Regions from separate parts of the Pedococcus sp. P2_D9 genome, predicted to be linked through region 1. Evidence: riboswitches for the same ligand, from Rfam matches in the RefSeq annotation. Region 1 holds a riboswitch; the other holds the start of a gene.

The links. A riboswitch is a leader RNA that binds a small molecule or an ion and turns the genes downstream of it on or off. The one in region 1 is predicted to bind glycine.
Region 2: it holds a riboswitch for glycine, as region 1 does, so the genes downstream of both, gcvP (aminomethyl-transferring glycine dehydrogenase) here and gcvP (aminomethyl-transferring glycine dehydrogenase) in region 1, are expected to answer to the same signal.

Annotation. Positions count from the first base shown of each region.
Region 1 covers NZ_JBFUEI010000006.1:36,551-43,547, reverse strand. The annotation lists partial or broken gene gcvT (glycine cleavage system aminomethyltransferase GcvT) at 1-437, opposite strand, end outside; gene gcvP (aminomethyl-transferring glycine dehydrogenase) at 473-3,307, opposite strand; glycine riboswitch at 3,356-3,446, opposite strand; glycine riboswitch at 3,448-3,541, opposite strand; gene AC1DXJ_RS11475 (carbohydrate ABC transporter permease) at 3,744-4,667, opposite strand; gene AC1DXJ_RS11470 (carbohydrate ABC transporter permease) at 4,657-5,508, opposite strand; gene AC1DXJ_RS11465 (NHL repeat-containing protein) at 5,696-6,463, opposite strand; gene AC1DXJ_RS11460 (ABC transporter substrate-binding protein) at 6,654-6,997, opposite strand, start outside.
Region 2 covers NZ_JBFUEI010000001.1:441,247-448,243, forward strand. The annotation lists gene gcvP (aminomethyl-transferring glycine dehydrogenase) at 1-2,346, opposite strand, end outside; glycine riboswitch at 2,419-2,526, opposite strand; gene AC1DXJ_RS02070 (MerR family transcriptional regulator) at 2,598-3,188, opposite strand; gene AC1DXJ_RS02075 (bifunctional nuclease family protein) at 3,401-3,898, opposite strand; gene ftsR (transcriptional regulator FtsR) at 3,918-4,646, opposite strand; gene AC1DXJ_RS02085 (FHA domain-containing protein) at 4,680-5,135, opposite strand; gene gcvH (glycine cleavage system protein GcvH) at 5,246-5,632, opposite strand; gene AC1DXJ_RS02095 (DUF881 domain-containing protein) at 5,706-6,401, opposite strand; gene AC1DXJ_RS02100 (small basic family protein) at 6,452-6,784, opposite strand; gene AC1DXJ_RS02105 (DUF881 domain-containing protein) at 6,781-6,997, opposite strand, start outside.

The sequences.
Region 1 (6,997 bases):
GCGATCAGGGCCCAGTCGTCACGCGAGTCATGGACTTCCGCGTCGAAACCGATCGCCCGGCCCTTCAGGGCGTCGAGCACGACCTCGGAGTTGGCCGCATTGGCGACGACCATGTACCGCGAATCCTCCAGCCGGTAGACGATCAGATCGTCCAGGATCCCGCCGTCGGGACGGCAGATCATCGTGTACCGGGCCTTGGTCACAGCGAGTGCGCCGATGTCCCCCACTAGGGCGTAGTCCAGGAACGCGGCGGCCTCGGGTCCGGTGACCTCGATCTCACCCATGTGGGACAGGTCGAACAGGCCCGCCGCCTGGCGCACGGCGTGGTGCTCGGCCAGCTCACTGTCATACCGCAGCGGCATGCGCCAGCCTGCGAAGTCGATGAAGTGCGCGCCGGCCTCGGCGTGCAGATGCTTCAGGGCCGTGGGCTTCGACATGGTGTCCTCCATGGGGGTACGGGGCTCGAGCACGGTCACGACGAGAACACCTCCGGCGGTGGGCAGGAGCAAACCAAGTTGCGATCGCCATGGCTCCCGTCGATCCGTCGCACCGGGGGCCAGTACTTGTCCTCGGACGTTCCAGAGGGGAAGACAGCGGCTTCTCGGCTGTACGACCTGTCCCACTCCCCCACGACCGACGCTGCAGTGTGCGGAGCAGCGCGCAACGGACTGTCCTCCACAGCGAGCTCCCCGTTCGCGATCGCCTCGATCTCGGCCCGGATCGAAATCATCGCGTCGATGAAGCGGTCCACCTCGCCGAGGTCCTCGGACTCGGTCGGCTCGACCATCAACGTGCCCGCGACGGGGAACGACATGGTTGGTGCGTGGAAGCCGTAGTCCACCAGTCGCTTTGCGACGTCGTCGACGGTGACGCCGGTGGCGCGCGTGAGGGCTCGCAGGTCGAGGATGCACTCGTGGGCAACCAGGCCGTGGTTGCCGGTGAACAGCGTCGGGTAGTGCGGCACCAGCCGACGCGCAATGTAGTTCGCTGCCAGGACAGCCACCTTGGTCGCCTGCGTGAGCCCCTCGGCCCCCATCAGCCGAACGTAGGCCCAGCTGATAGGCAGGATGCCCGCGGAGCCGAAGGGCGCAGCGCTGACCGGGCCGATGCCCCTGCGTCTGGTGGGGTCGGGGTGCATCGGGTGGCTCGGCAGGAAGGGCACCAGGTGGGCCGCGACTGCCACGGGACCCACACCTGGGCCGCCGCCGCCGTGAGGGATGCAGAACGTCTTGTGCAGGTTGAGATGCGAGACGTCACCACCGAACTGGCCCGGAGCTGCCAGCCCGAGCAGGGCGTTGAGGTTTGCTCCGTCCACGTACACCTGACCGCCGTGTTGATGCACGACGTCGCACAGCTCGGTGATGCCGTCCTCGTACACGCCGTGGGTCGAGGGGTAGGTGACCATCACCGCTGCGAGACGGTCACCGTGCTCTTGGCACTTGGCGCGGACGTCCTCGAGGTCGATCGTGCCGTCCTCGTTCCCGCCTACGACGACCACCCGCATGCCTGCCATGACCGCGGAGGCGGCGTTCGTGCCGTGGGCCGACGATGGGATTAGGCATACGTCGCGCTGGGTCTCACCGTTGGCGCGATGGTAGGCGCGAATGGCCAGGAGTCCGGCCAGCTCGCCTTGGCTTCCCGCATTCGGCTGGATCGAGACCTTTGCGTAACCGGTGAGCTCTGCGAGCCAGTTCTCGAGTTGCTCGACGAGGCTGGCATATCCCGCCGCCGCGTCTGCTGGAACGAACGGGTGGAGGTCGGCGATTCCGGGAAAGGAGATCGGTTCCATCTCGGTTGTGGCGTTGAGCTTCATGGTGCACGACCCGAGAGGGATCATGCCGCGGTCCAGTGCGTAGTCCTTGTCAGACAGCGACCGCAAGTAACGCAGCATCTTCGTCTCGGAGTGGTGGCTGCGGAACACCGGATGGGTCAGGATCTCTCCTGCACGTCGCAGCGAGGCAGGAAGACGGTCTCCGCCTTCGATCGTGGGTGACCACGCCGCGTCGAACGCGGCGAGGATCGCTGTGATGTGCTCCGTAGTGGCGCTCTCCCCGACCGAGACCGCAACGTGGTCGTCGTCGACATGGCGAAGGTGGATGTCGGCCTTCGCCGCAGCCGTCACAACCTCGGCGCCACGGCCGGGTACTTCAAGAAGAACGGTGTCGAAGAAAGTCTGGTGCACCACGCTTACGCCGGCAGCCGACAGGCTGTCGGCTAGAAACGCCGCGTGCGTGTGGATGCGGTTGGCGATCCGGCGTAAGCCTTCCGGGCCGTGGTAGACCGCGTACATCGAGGCGACAACCGCGAGAAGCACCTGGGCGGTGCAGATGTTGGAAGTCGCCTTCTCCCGACGGATGTGTTGTTCACGGGTCTGCAGGGCCAGTCGGTACGCGGGTCGACCTGTGGCGTCGACGCTGACCCCGACGAGCCGCCCTGGCAGGCTCCGCTCCAGCCCATCGCGGACGCTGATGAAACCTGCGTGCGGACCGCCGTAGCCCAGCGGCACACCGAAACGCTGGGACGAACCAACGACGATGTCGGCGCCCCACTCCCCCGGCGGCGCGAGCACGGTCAGGGCCAGGAGATCGGCAGCTACAGACACCAAGGTGCCGCAGGTGCGCGCCTCGTGCACGAGGCTGCGGTGGTCGGCCACGACGCCGGAGGCGCCCGGGTACTGCACGACCAGCCCAAACGCGTCGTCGCGGGGCAGACCCGTGCTGAGGTCGGCGACGACCACCTCGATCCCGATGGCCTCGCACCGCGTTCGTAGGACCGCCACGCTCTGCGGCAGCACGTCAGCGTCCACCAGCACGACGTCAGACTTTCCCTTGGCGGCGCGACGCATGACGGTGACTGCCTCAGCGACCGCCGTCGCCTCGTCGAGGAGGGACGCGTTGGCCGTCGGCAGGCCGGCCAGGTCCGCAACCATCGTCTGGAAGTTCAGCAGTGCCTCGAGCCGACCTTGCGAGATCTCCGGCTGGTAGGGCGTGTACGCCGTGTACCAGGCCGGGCTCTCCAGCACGCGTCGACGGATTACCCCGGGGGTCACCGTCGCGTAGTACCCCAGCCCGATCATCGACTCTCCGGGGGTGTTGGCCGCGGCAAGCGCGCGCAGCTCAGCCAGCACCTGGGCTTCAGTCGCCGCAGGAGGCAGTGAAAGATCGTTGAGACTACGCACGCCCTGCGGGATGGCTGCGTCGACCAGCGACTCAAGGGAATCGAAGCCGAGTTCAGCCAGCATGACATCCAGCTCGCCGGACGTGAATCCGATATGGCGGGCGACGAAGTCGCTCAGGTGTTGGGTCATCGAGAGGCTCCCGGGTTTGACCGTGCGATGGCACGGCGGGTCTGGTGGCCTCCCCGCTCTGTCATTGGACCTGAGAGCTTCGCCGCGCGCGCGACTTGCACCGTGGGTGCGGGTCTCGGGACCCGCTTTCCAGAGTTCGCCTCACCAGAACGGTCTGTGGGCCTGAGAGATTCGTGGGAAGACTTGCTCCTTCGGCGCCGGGCACATAGGCCCTGGCTCTCCCGCCCTGGTTCAAACGGCGAAATATGAAGTTGTCTCTTCGGGATCCTTTCCGTATTCGATCGGCACGTCAAGGGCCGGTCCAAGAACTGACCAACGACTGTTGCGGCGAAAGGCTGAGCTGTAGAAAGGTCGTCGTCGCGCCGACGCAATGCAATGACGACATACGAGCCAATGTCCTTAGTTGCACTGCAAGGACGGCCTTGCGAGTGACCCATCACTTCATTCCAGATACCAGGACTCCCCGAACGTAGTATCTCTGAAGCCACAAGAAGATGATCAGCAAGGGAATTGTGGAGATGGACGCGGCCGCGAACAGCTCTCCGAACATGGGGAAGTTCGCCACGGTTCGGAACTTGCTGATAGCTACCTGGACTACCTGCTTCGATGGATCTTGCATGATGACAAGGGGCCAGATGAAACTGTTCCACGCCCACATGAACTCGATCAGCGCCAGGGTCACCAGTGCCGACCCCACGTTGGGCAAGGAGATATGCCAGAACGTCTGGAACCGGGATGCCCCGTCGACTAGGGCCGCCTCGTCGAGCTCGCGAGGAATCTCCAGAAACGCCTGCCGCATGAGAAACACCCCGAATGGGCTGAACACGAACGGCAGATAGAGAGCCGTGTAGCTGGATACCAGACCGAGGTCACGCATCACTGCGTAGAGCGGGACTACGATGACGTCGAAAGGCACGAAGGCCGTGACCATCGTCAGCCCGAAGAGTAGGTTTCGCCCCCGGAATGTTAACCGGGCAAACGCATATCCGGCCAGGCAGGAGAAGATGCACGCCCCGACGACCTGCCCGACCGCCACCAGCAACGAGTTGAGCAGATTTCGGTGGAAATCCCAGTTCACGAATATGGAGGCGTAGTTCTCCAGCGTAGGAGCTGGAGGCAGGAACGTCTTCCAACTGAGGGGTGAGGTATAGCGAAAGACGTCCTCGGTGGGCTTAAAGGAGGTCAGGAACATCCAAACGAACGGGAGGAGGAACACGAACGCAGTCCCGATGAGGATCGCATACGACGTCACGTCTCCCGCCAGTCGCCTCGCCGCAGGAGTCCACTGCCTGTGCCGTGCCTGCAACCGCTCAGGACCCGCGGAGGGCGACGATTCGGTCAGGTGCAGGTCAGTGCTCATAGTCCGTCCTTAGAGCTCGCATCTGAACAAGAGATGTGGCGCTGAGCATGATGATGATGATCATCGCGGTGGCGGATGCCTCACCCATTCGCTGGTAGCTGAACGCCTGCTCGAACATGTAGTACGCGAGGTTGGTGGACGCATTCTCCGGCCCTCCTTGCGTCGTGAGGATTACTGGCGTGATGATCCGATAGCCATCGATCGTTGCCATGAAGGTCGCAAGGAGGAGCATTCGTTTGAGCATAGGAAGCGTGATGTGGATCAGCCTCCTCAATGGCCCGGCACCATCGATGGACGCAGCCTCTTGGTACTCCTTCGGGATGGACTGGAGTCCTGCCAGAAGGATCAACATCGTGAAGCCCAGGTCCTTCCAAACGACGATGACCAAGATTGAGGGCAATGCCTGCGTGGTGCTGGTCAGGAATGGTTGCGTGGGTATGCCGACCGCACTGATTAGCGAGTTGAACAGGCCGTTGTCAGGGGTGTACAGGATGTTCCAGACCAGGGTGATCACGGCATCGGACGACACCAGCGCGGCGAACACAGCACCTCGGACGATGGTCCTGCCAGCCAAGTGGCGGTTGAGGAGCAGGGCCAATCCGAGGCCGAGCGGTATCTGAAGCGCGAGCTTGCCACCGATGTACAGGATGGTGTTGCCGAGTGCGCGAAGAAACCTGTCTGAGGCGAACAGGTTTGCGTAGTTGTCCAGCCCGACGAAGGTCGAGGCATCGGGGTTGAGCGGACTGAACTGAAGGGTACTGTTCTTCACCGCCACCACAAGCGGTGCCCAGTGAAAGATCGCCAGGCCCACCAACATGGGCACGACAAAGAGGCACACCATGGGCACCACGCTCGTCTGGCCGAATACCGGCCGGCGTTTCCGCCATCTACCCATTGTTCATTCCGCTCTCTCGGCCTCCTCGCTCCGAGGTGGACGTGTGCAAACTTCCTCGTCGTGGTCACCAAGGCGCCGGCCATCGGCTGGCTCGGACCACCGGTTCCCGATCTGCTCGAGACCCCGCCTACGGCTAAGCGGGTACCCGTCCGGGGCGCGCTGCGGAATCGTTGCCGCCGATCCGCTCCCACTTCTCTACGTAGGGATGGCCGTCTGGGAAGCTGAAGTACACGTCTCCGCTCGACGCGACCCAGATCGAATGCGGTGGCGCGGCGCTGTGAGCCCGAGCAAGCACGCGTCCCGTTGTGTCGTACATGTGCACTCTGCAGATGGTGTCTGCGACGTAGAGAATCTGTTGCTCCACGTCCATCGACAAGGCTGCTGGGCGGTGCAGAATGTCCTGCCACTCCTCGATGAACCGGCCTTCGGGGTCAAAGATGGAGATCCGGCCCGTGTCGCGGTCGCCTACGTACACCCGCTCCTGGGCGTCGACACAAATCGAGTGAGGGGTTGCGAACTGACCCGGGTTCTTGCCTGGCTCCCCCCACGACCGCAGATGGGTGCCGCCCGGGGAGAATACGTGGACCTTCGTGTTTCCATCCCCATCGCCCACGTAGACATTCCCCGTATTTGGCGACACGGTCACGTCCGACGGGTGATTGAACGGTTCGTCGAGTGCGGGCCGCCCCGTGCCCAAGGTGAACACGACGTCCCCCATCGGGTTGCACTTGAAGATTTGGTGCCGCTCGGTGTCGACGAGGAAAATCGAGTCGTCGGGCGTGACGAAGATGCCATGCAGCCCGGCGAAGAGCCCTTGCCCGAAGCCCCCGATATAGGTGCCGTCCGGGGCATAGACCGTAACCGGAGGCAACGAATCCGTTCGGAGGTCGCGCTGGATCACATAGATCCTCCCCTGAGAGTCGACAGCGACCCTTCGCACCTGTCCATAACGATGTCCCTCGGGGATACTGATCACCTGCCGGTTCGAACGGAACATCGTGTCGCCTGGGCCCTTGACGAAGAGTGCCTCTTGAGGCCGCGTATCCGCCATACCAATCTCTCCTTAGAATCTGAACGAAGGTCGCGCCGAGTCAGCTCTTATACCGCTTGATAAGTCCATCGATCTCTCGGCCGGCCCCGTGCAGACGCTCATCGACTTTGGCTCCGAGTGCGATGTCCTTCACGGCGGTGTTCATCTCCCCGAAGTACTCGAGGTAGCCAGGGGTCACCGGCGCGGCGTGGCCCTTCTCGATGAGGGTGCGACCTAGCTTGTCTACTAACAGGGTGTAGTTGAGCTTGTCGAACAGCGAGAGCCGTGCCGGCATAGAGCCCCACGCCTTGTGCCAGGCGACACGGTTCGTGTCGTTGTGCAGGAACGCCATGAAGGCGGTGGCCTCGGCGGGGTGCTTGCCGCCGGCCGAGATGATTGGCGAGT
Region 2 (6,997 bases), on a different contig from region 1:
CGTGGCGCGGGTCAGACCCGCACCGCCCATGAGGCGCACGTAGGCCCACGAGATGGGCAGGATGCTCGCCGAGCCGTAGGGCGCGGCAGAGATCGGGCCGACCCCCGTCTCCGGTCCGGCCTCGGCCGCCAGCGGGTGGTTGGGCAGGTGCGGCGCCAGGTGGGCGCGGACCGCCACCGGACCGACGCCCGGGCCGCCACCACCGTGGGGGATGCAGAACGTCTTGTGCAGGTTCAGGTGCGAGACGTCGGCGCCGAACTTGCCGGGTCGGGCCAGCCCCACCAGCGCGTTGAGGTTCGCCCCGTCGACGTAGACCTGACCACCCGCGTCGTGCACGAGAGCGCACAAGTCCGTGATGGTGTCCTCGAAGACGCCGTGCGTCGACGGGTAGGTCACCATGATGGCCGCGAGGTCATCGCGGTGCTGGTCGACCTTGGTCCGCAGGTCGTCCATGTCGATGTCACCGCCGGCGGCAGTCTTGACGACCACGACCTTCATGCCTGCCATCACCGCACTGGCGGCGTTGGTGCCATGGGCGCTGGCGGGGATCAGGCAGATGTCGCGCTGCGACTGACCGTTCGCCTCGTGGTAGGCGTGGATGGCCAGGAGCCCCGCGAACTCGCCCTGCGAACCCGCGTTGGGCTGCAGCGACACCGCGTCGTAGCCGGTGATCTCGCAGAGCCAGTCGGACAGCTCGGCGATCAGGTCGCGGATCCCCTCGGTCTGGTGAGCCGGTGCGAACGGGTGGAGGTGCGCGAACTCGGGCCACGTCACGGCGACCATCTCGGTGGTCGCGTTGAGCTTCATCGTGCACGAGCCCAGCGGGATCATGCCGCGGTCCAGCGCGAAGTCACGATCGGACAGTCGGCGCAGGTAGCGCAGCATGGAGGTCTCGCTGTGGTGGCTGCTGAAGACCGGGTGTGTGAGGTAGTCACTCGTCCGGACCAGGTGATCGGGCCACGAGAGCTCGGCGATGGTGACCTCGTTCGGTCCGGGAACGCCGAACGCGCTCCAGACGGCCTCGAGGTCGCGCAGGTCGGTGGTCTCGTCCATGCTGACCGACACGTGGTCGTCGTCGACGCGCCAGACGTTGACCCCACGCTGGGCCGCTTCGCTGAGCACCTCGTCGGCTCGGCCGGGCACCGACACGGTGATCGTGTCGAAGAAGTTCGCGGTCACCACGTCGATGCCCGCAGTCGCCAGCCCGGCGGCCAGGGTCTCGGCGTGGCCGTGGACTCGCCGTGCGATCGCGGCGAGACCTGCGGGCCCGTGGTACACGGCATACATCGAGGCCATCACGGCCAGGAGTACCTGGGCGGTGCAGATGTTGGAGGTCGCCTTCTCGCGGCGAATGTGCTGCTCGCGCGTCTGGAGGGCCAGCCGGTATGCCGGTGCCCCCTCGGTGTCGACGCTCACGCCGACGAGGCGGCCGGGCAGGGACCGCTCCAGGCCCGCTCGCACGCTCATGTAGCCCGCGTGGGGACCGCCGAAGCCCATGGGCACTCCGAAACGCTGGCTGGTGCCGACGGCGACGTCGGCGCCCCACTCCCCCGGCGCCGTGGCCAGGGTGAGCGCGAGCAGGTCCGCAGCGGCGGTCACGAGCGCACCGGCGTCGTGGGCGGCGGAGGCCAGCGCGCGCCAGTCGCGCAGCTCGCCGTCGGCCCCGGGGTACTGCACGAGGACGCCGAAGACGGCGCGGTCGCCGGCTGCCGCGCGCAGCGCGTCGGCGCTGTCCACCGCGTCGAGGTCGGCCACGACGACGTGGAGGCCGAGCGGCTTCGCCCGGGTCTGCATCACCGCGAGCGTCTGGGGGAAGACGTGCCGGTCGACGACGAGAACGGCATCGGCGGCGACCTTGCTGGAGCGACGCATCAGCGTCATGGCCTCGGCCGCCGCGGTCCCCTCGTCGAGCAGCGATGCCCCGGACGTGGTCAGGCCGGTGAGGTCGCTGACGACCGTCTGGAAGTTCAGCAACGCCTCGAGCCTGCCCTGGGAGATCTCGGGCTGGTACGGCGTGTAGGCGGTGTACCAGGCGGGGTTCTCCAGGACGTTGCGCTGGATGACGGCCGGGGTGATCGTCCCGTAGTAGCCGAGCCCGATCATCGAGGTCATCACCTGGTTGCGCCGAGCCAGGGCGCGGAGCTCATCGACGACGGCCGCCTCGGACGCCGCTGGCTCCACGCGGAGCGGGCCATCGGTGCGGATCGCGCCAGGCAGGGCGTGGTCGACCAGGGCATCGAGGGAACTGTGCCGGACAGCCGCGAGCATGGCGTCGACATCGGCATCGGACGGGCCGATGTGGCGCCCGGCGAACTCGGGCAGGTCGGTGGTGAACTGGGCGGACATGAGGCTCCTGAAGCTCGGGGTGCTCGGATCGCCTCCCCTTCTGTCACGGCGCGGACGCCGCTCCAGAGGTGCCTGTCCCACGCGGTCCTGGCGCCTGAGAGGTTCCGGGGAGTTTGCCCCTTCGGCGCCCCGCCGTGCGACCCGTGAGGGTGCACGCGGGGACTCTCCCGCGCGGGATGTTCAGCGCAGCCAATCTACAACACTGCCGCCGCTCCCGAGGGAACGGCGGCACTGAAGGACGTTCGGGCGAGTCAGGCCAAGCGGGCCGCGCGGCGCTCGCGCAGCTCGTCGCCGGGGTGGTCGGCGGGCACCTCGTCGTCGGTGCGCTCGCTGGGCAGGGCGGCGAGCTCTCCCTCGACCTCGCGCCAGACGCGGCCGACGGCGATGCCGAAGACTCCCTGACCGCCCTGGACGAGGTCGATGACCTCGTCGGCGGACGTGCACTCGTAGACCGAGGCGCCGTCACTCATCAAGGTGATCTGGGCCAGGTCCTCCACACCGCGTTCGCGCAGGTGGTTGATCGCCACGCGGATCTGCTGGAGCGACACCCCGGTGTCGAGCAGGCGCTTGACGACCTTGAGGACGAGGATGTCGCGGAAGCCGTAGAGCCGCTGCGTGCCGGAGCCGGTGGCGCCACGGACGGACGGCTCGACCAAGCCGGTGCGGGCCCAGTAGTCGAGCTGGCGGTAGGTGATGCCGGCTGCCTTGCACGCGGTCGGACCGCGGTAGCCGATGTCGTCGCTCAGCTCAGGAAGGTCGTCCGTGAACAACAGCCCCTGTGCCGAAGCCGGCACGCTCGTGTGGCCGTGCTGAGCCTCGTTGCTCGGGTTCACAGCGCTCACCTCCTGAAAACTTCTACTGGATACCGCTGCGGGCAATGTCGAGGCGGTGTAGTTACACCGATCGCATTACGGGTCTGTGCCGAAGGTACGGCCGCGCGGAACCAAAGGTCAACAACCACTCGACCTTCGTGCTTCGGCGTGTCGCGGCCGCACGGCTACTCTCGATGTTCAGTTGAGGGTCATGGTTGCGAGCACAAGAACGACGTTTGTACCTAGCCGGTTGTCCCGGTTTCATCCGGTTTGGTCTCGAAGTCTTCGGCCGAGACGTGGTCCAGGAACTCCCGGAACTTCTCGACCTCGTCGTCCTTGTCCTCCTCGCCGGACATCGCGACGCCTGCCTCCTCGAGCAGCGACTCCCCCGCGACGATCTGGGTGCCGGTGCGCAGCGCCAGGGCGATGGCGTCGGACGAGCGCGAGGAGATCTCGGTGGTTCCGTCGAGGATCAGGGCTGCGTGGAAGACCCCGTCACGGAGCTCGACGATGCGCACCTCGGTGAGCCGGTGGCCCAGCCCCTCGATGACGTTCTTCATCAGGTCGTGGGTCAGCGGGCGGGGCGGCTCGATGCCCTGTTGCGCGTACGCGATCGCCGTGGCCTCCGCCGCACCGATCCAGATGGGCAGGTAGCGGTCGCCATCACGCTCGCGCAGCAGCACGATGGGGTGGTTGGTGGGCATCTCCACCCGGACGCCGAGGACCTCGAGCACCTTCACCGTTCCACCTTAACCCGGTTCAGCCGCGCTGGAGCCCGTCCCTCACGAGTGCCGTGTGCAAGGCGATGCACAGGCGCAGGACGTCGCCGGTCGGATCGGTCGCGGGGCCACCGTGCGTCCCCTTCGTCGACGCCGAACGGTGGGGCGTCACGACCTGCTGGACCAGACCGATCTCGCGGTCGGCCGCGGTGCGGAACGGCCTCAGATGGCGAGGTTCGAGCCCGTAGGCCGCCAGCTCGGCAGCCGCGTGAGCGACCGCGAGTGCCGCATCACCGAAGTGCCCCTGCGCGTCAGCGTGCAGGAGGCCGTAGTTCTCGAGCGCGTCGACCGTGTCGGCATCCAGCCCCGAGGACGTCGCCAGCTCGGCCCGGGTGAGTCGCAACGACCCGACCGACGTGAGCGCTTCCGCGCTCGGCACCTCAGGGTCCGCGCTCGGCGCCGGGACGGTGGGCCGCGGCATACCGGTGTCTGTGCGCTCGGGTGTCAGACCACGGTCCAGGGCATCCAGCGCCGCGGCGATCACCTTAAGCGGCCAGAAGTGGTCGCGCTGGGCGGTGAGGATGTAGCGCAGCCGGTCGAGGTCCTCCACCGTGTAGGTGCGGTAGCCCGACCCGGTGCGAGCCGGCGTGACCAGCCCCTCTGCCTCGAGGAAGCGGATCTTGGAGATCGTGACATCGGGAAAGTCCTGCTTGAGGGCAGCCAGGACCGCACCGATGGTCATGGTCTGTCGCGTCGTGCGAGCACTCACCAGGAGCCTGTGTTCCTTCTCTGGAAGGCTCGGTCAGGCCTTGCCGGCATAGAAGACGAGACGGAACTTGCCGATCTGGACCTCGTCGCCCGTCTGCAGGGTGGCTTCGTCGATCCGCTCGCGGTTGACGTAGGTGCCGTTGAGCGAGCCGACGTCGCGGACCACGAAGGTGTTGCCCTCACGCCGGAAGTTCGCGTGCTTGCGCGACACCGTCACGTCGTCGAGGAAGATGTCGCTGTCGGGGTGGCGCCCCGAGTTCACCTCGTCGTCGTCGAGGAGGAACCGGGCGCCGGTGTTGGGGCCACGAAGAACCACCAGCAGCGCGGTGCCGGGGCGCAGCGCGTCCACCGTGGCCTGGTCGGCCTTGCTGAGGGCGATCTCGATCTCGGCGCTGGTGTCGACCTGCTCGAGGTCGTGGATGCCGGGCAACCGCATCGTCGTCGGCTCGTGCGGGCGCGACGTCTGGTCGTCGTTCTCGGTGCCGTTCATCAGGTCCGCACTCCTCGTGGTGGTTCTGTCCGCCCCCTCTAGCAAAGCACAAACCCTAAGGGACGCCGGTGTCGTCTGCAGCGAAATGTGTGATCGGGCGCCCCCCCGGGTCAGAGGAGGGCCTGGTATGCCGCTGGGTCGAGCAGGGCTGCGACGGCTGCGTCGTCCGACGGGCGCAGCTCGTACATCCAGCCCTCACCATAGGGGTCGCTGTTGACCAGCTCTGGGGTGGCGTCGAGGGAGGCGTTGACTGCCGTCACCTCGCCGGCGAGCGGCGCGTACAGATCGCTGACCGACTTGGTCGACTCGACCTCGCCGCACGCGTCTCCCGCGGCCACCGTGTCACCCACCGTGGGGAGGCTGACATAGACGACGTCACCCAAGGAGTCCTGCGCGAACGAGGTGATCCCGATCCGCACCGTCCCGTCGTCGCCCGACCGCACCCACTCGTGCTCGGCCGTGTAACGCAGGTCCTGGGGGTACTCCAGCTCGCTCATGATGCTCCTCGGTGGATGGTGGTGGGACGGACGCGCCGGCGACTGCGGTGCCGGCGGGCCACGCTGATGCTGCTCAGGGTGACGGCGCCGGGACGGGCCGAGCGTAACGAGGCTCGCTCAGACTGTGCAATGCGGTGATGGCGACGTCGTCGGACTGGCGCACGGTGGGCAGCGCACCGTCCCCGCGGACCGACTCGCTGACGCCGCCCGGGATCTCCATCGCCGAGGCCATCGTCGCGCTGTCGCCGATGGCCTTGATGACGTAGGGCGGCGCGACGCGCTCCCCCCCGATCTCGATCGCACCGTCCACGTCGGCGAACCAGGTGTCGGCCACGACACGCACGTCCCCGATCTGGACCGCCTCGGCTCCGGCGTCGCGCAGCTCCTGGAGGGCGTCGAGCAGCCTGGCTGCGGTGATCTTGTGGTCAGGGTCGTTGATGGTGATGACGACGCCGGGACCGGTGGCCGGCGACGTGCCGGTGAGGATGCCCAGGGTGTCGAGCCGCTCCTGGGCCGACTTCAGTGCCTCCGCGCTGGAGTCGACGCCCGAGATCAGCCGGTCACGACTCACCTCGAGCTCGCGCGAGTCCGACGTCAGCCGGTCCTGCTCCTGGCTGACGTCGTCGAGGATGCGCACCAGCTCGTCCTCGCGCAGCTGTTCCAGGCCGCTCTGGTTGGTCTGCTGCACCTGGGTGGCGATGGCGAAGCCCAGCACGATCGCCAGGAGCGCCGCGAAGGCGTTCGCCCGGGTCGCCCGGGGCCGGGCCATCCGGATCAGGGTCCTCCACGACGAGTCCGGTGGCTCCGGACGGTCAGCACTCATGCCTTGAACAGGTGCCTGCGGATCGAGGCGACGTTGGAGAAGATCCGCACCCCGAGGACGACGACCACCCCCGTGCTGAGCTGCGAACCCACACCCAGCTGGTCACCCAGGAACACGATGAACGCGGCGACCACGACGTTGGCCAGGAACGACACGACGAACACCTTGTCGTTGAAGATGCCGTCGAGGACCGCACGGACCGCCCCGAAGACCGCGTCGAGCGCCGCGATCACCGCGATGGGCAGATAGGGCTGCAGCGCGACGGGAACGTCGGGACCCCAGAGGAGTCCCACCAGCACGCCGCCGATCAGGCCGAGCAGGGGTATCACGGTGAACTCTCCGACGTGGACGGGGTGGACGAGCTGGAGGAGCTGGACGAGCCGGGCGAGCTGGACCCGGTCGGGGCCGGGGAGCCGCTCTTGGGCTTGGGGACCGTCGCCTCACGCACCGTGAGGGACGTGGCGGCGGGCAGGGTGAGCTTGTCCGCCGCGTCCATGGAAACACGGATGCCGTAGTTGTCCTTGAGGGCGCGCGCGTACGCA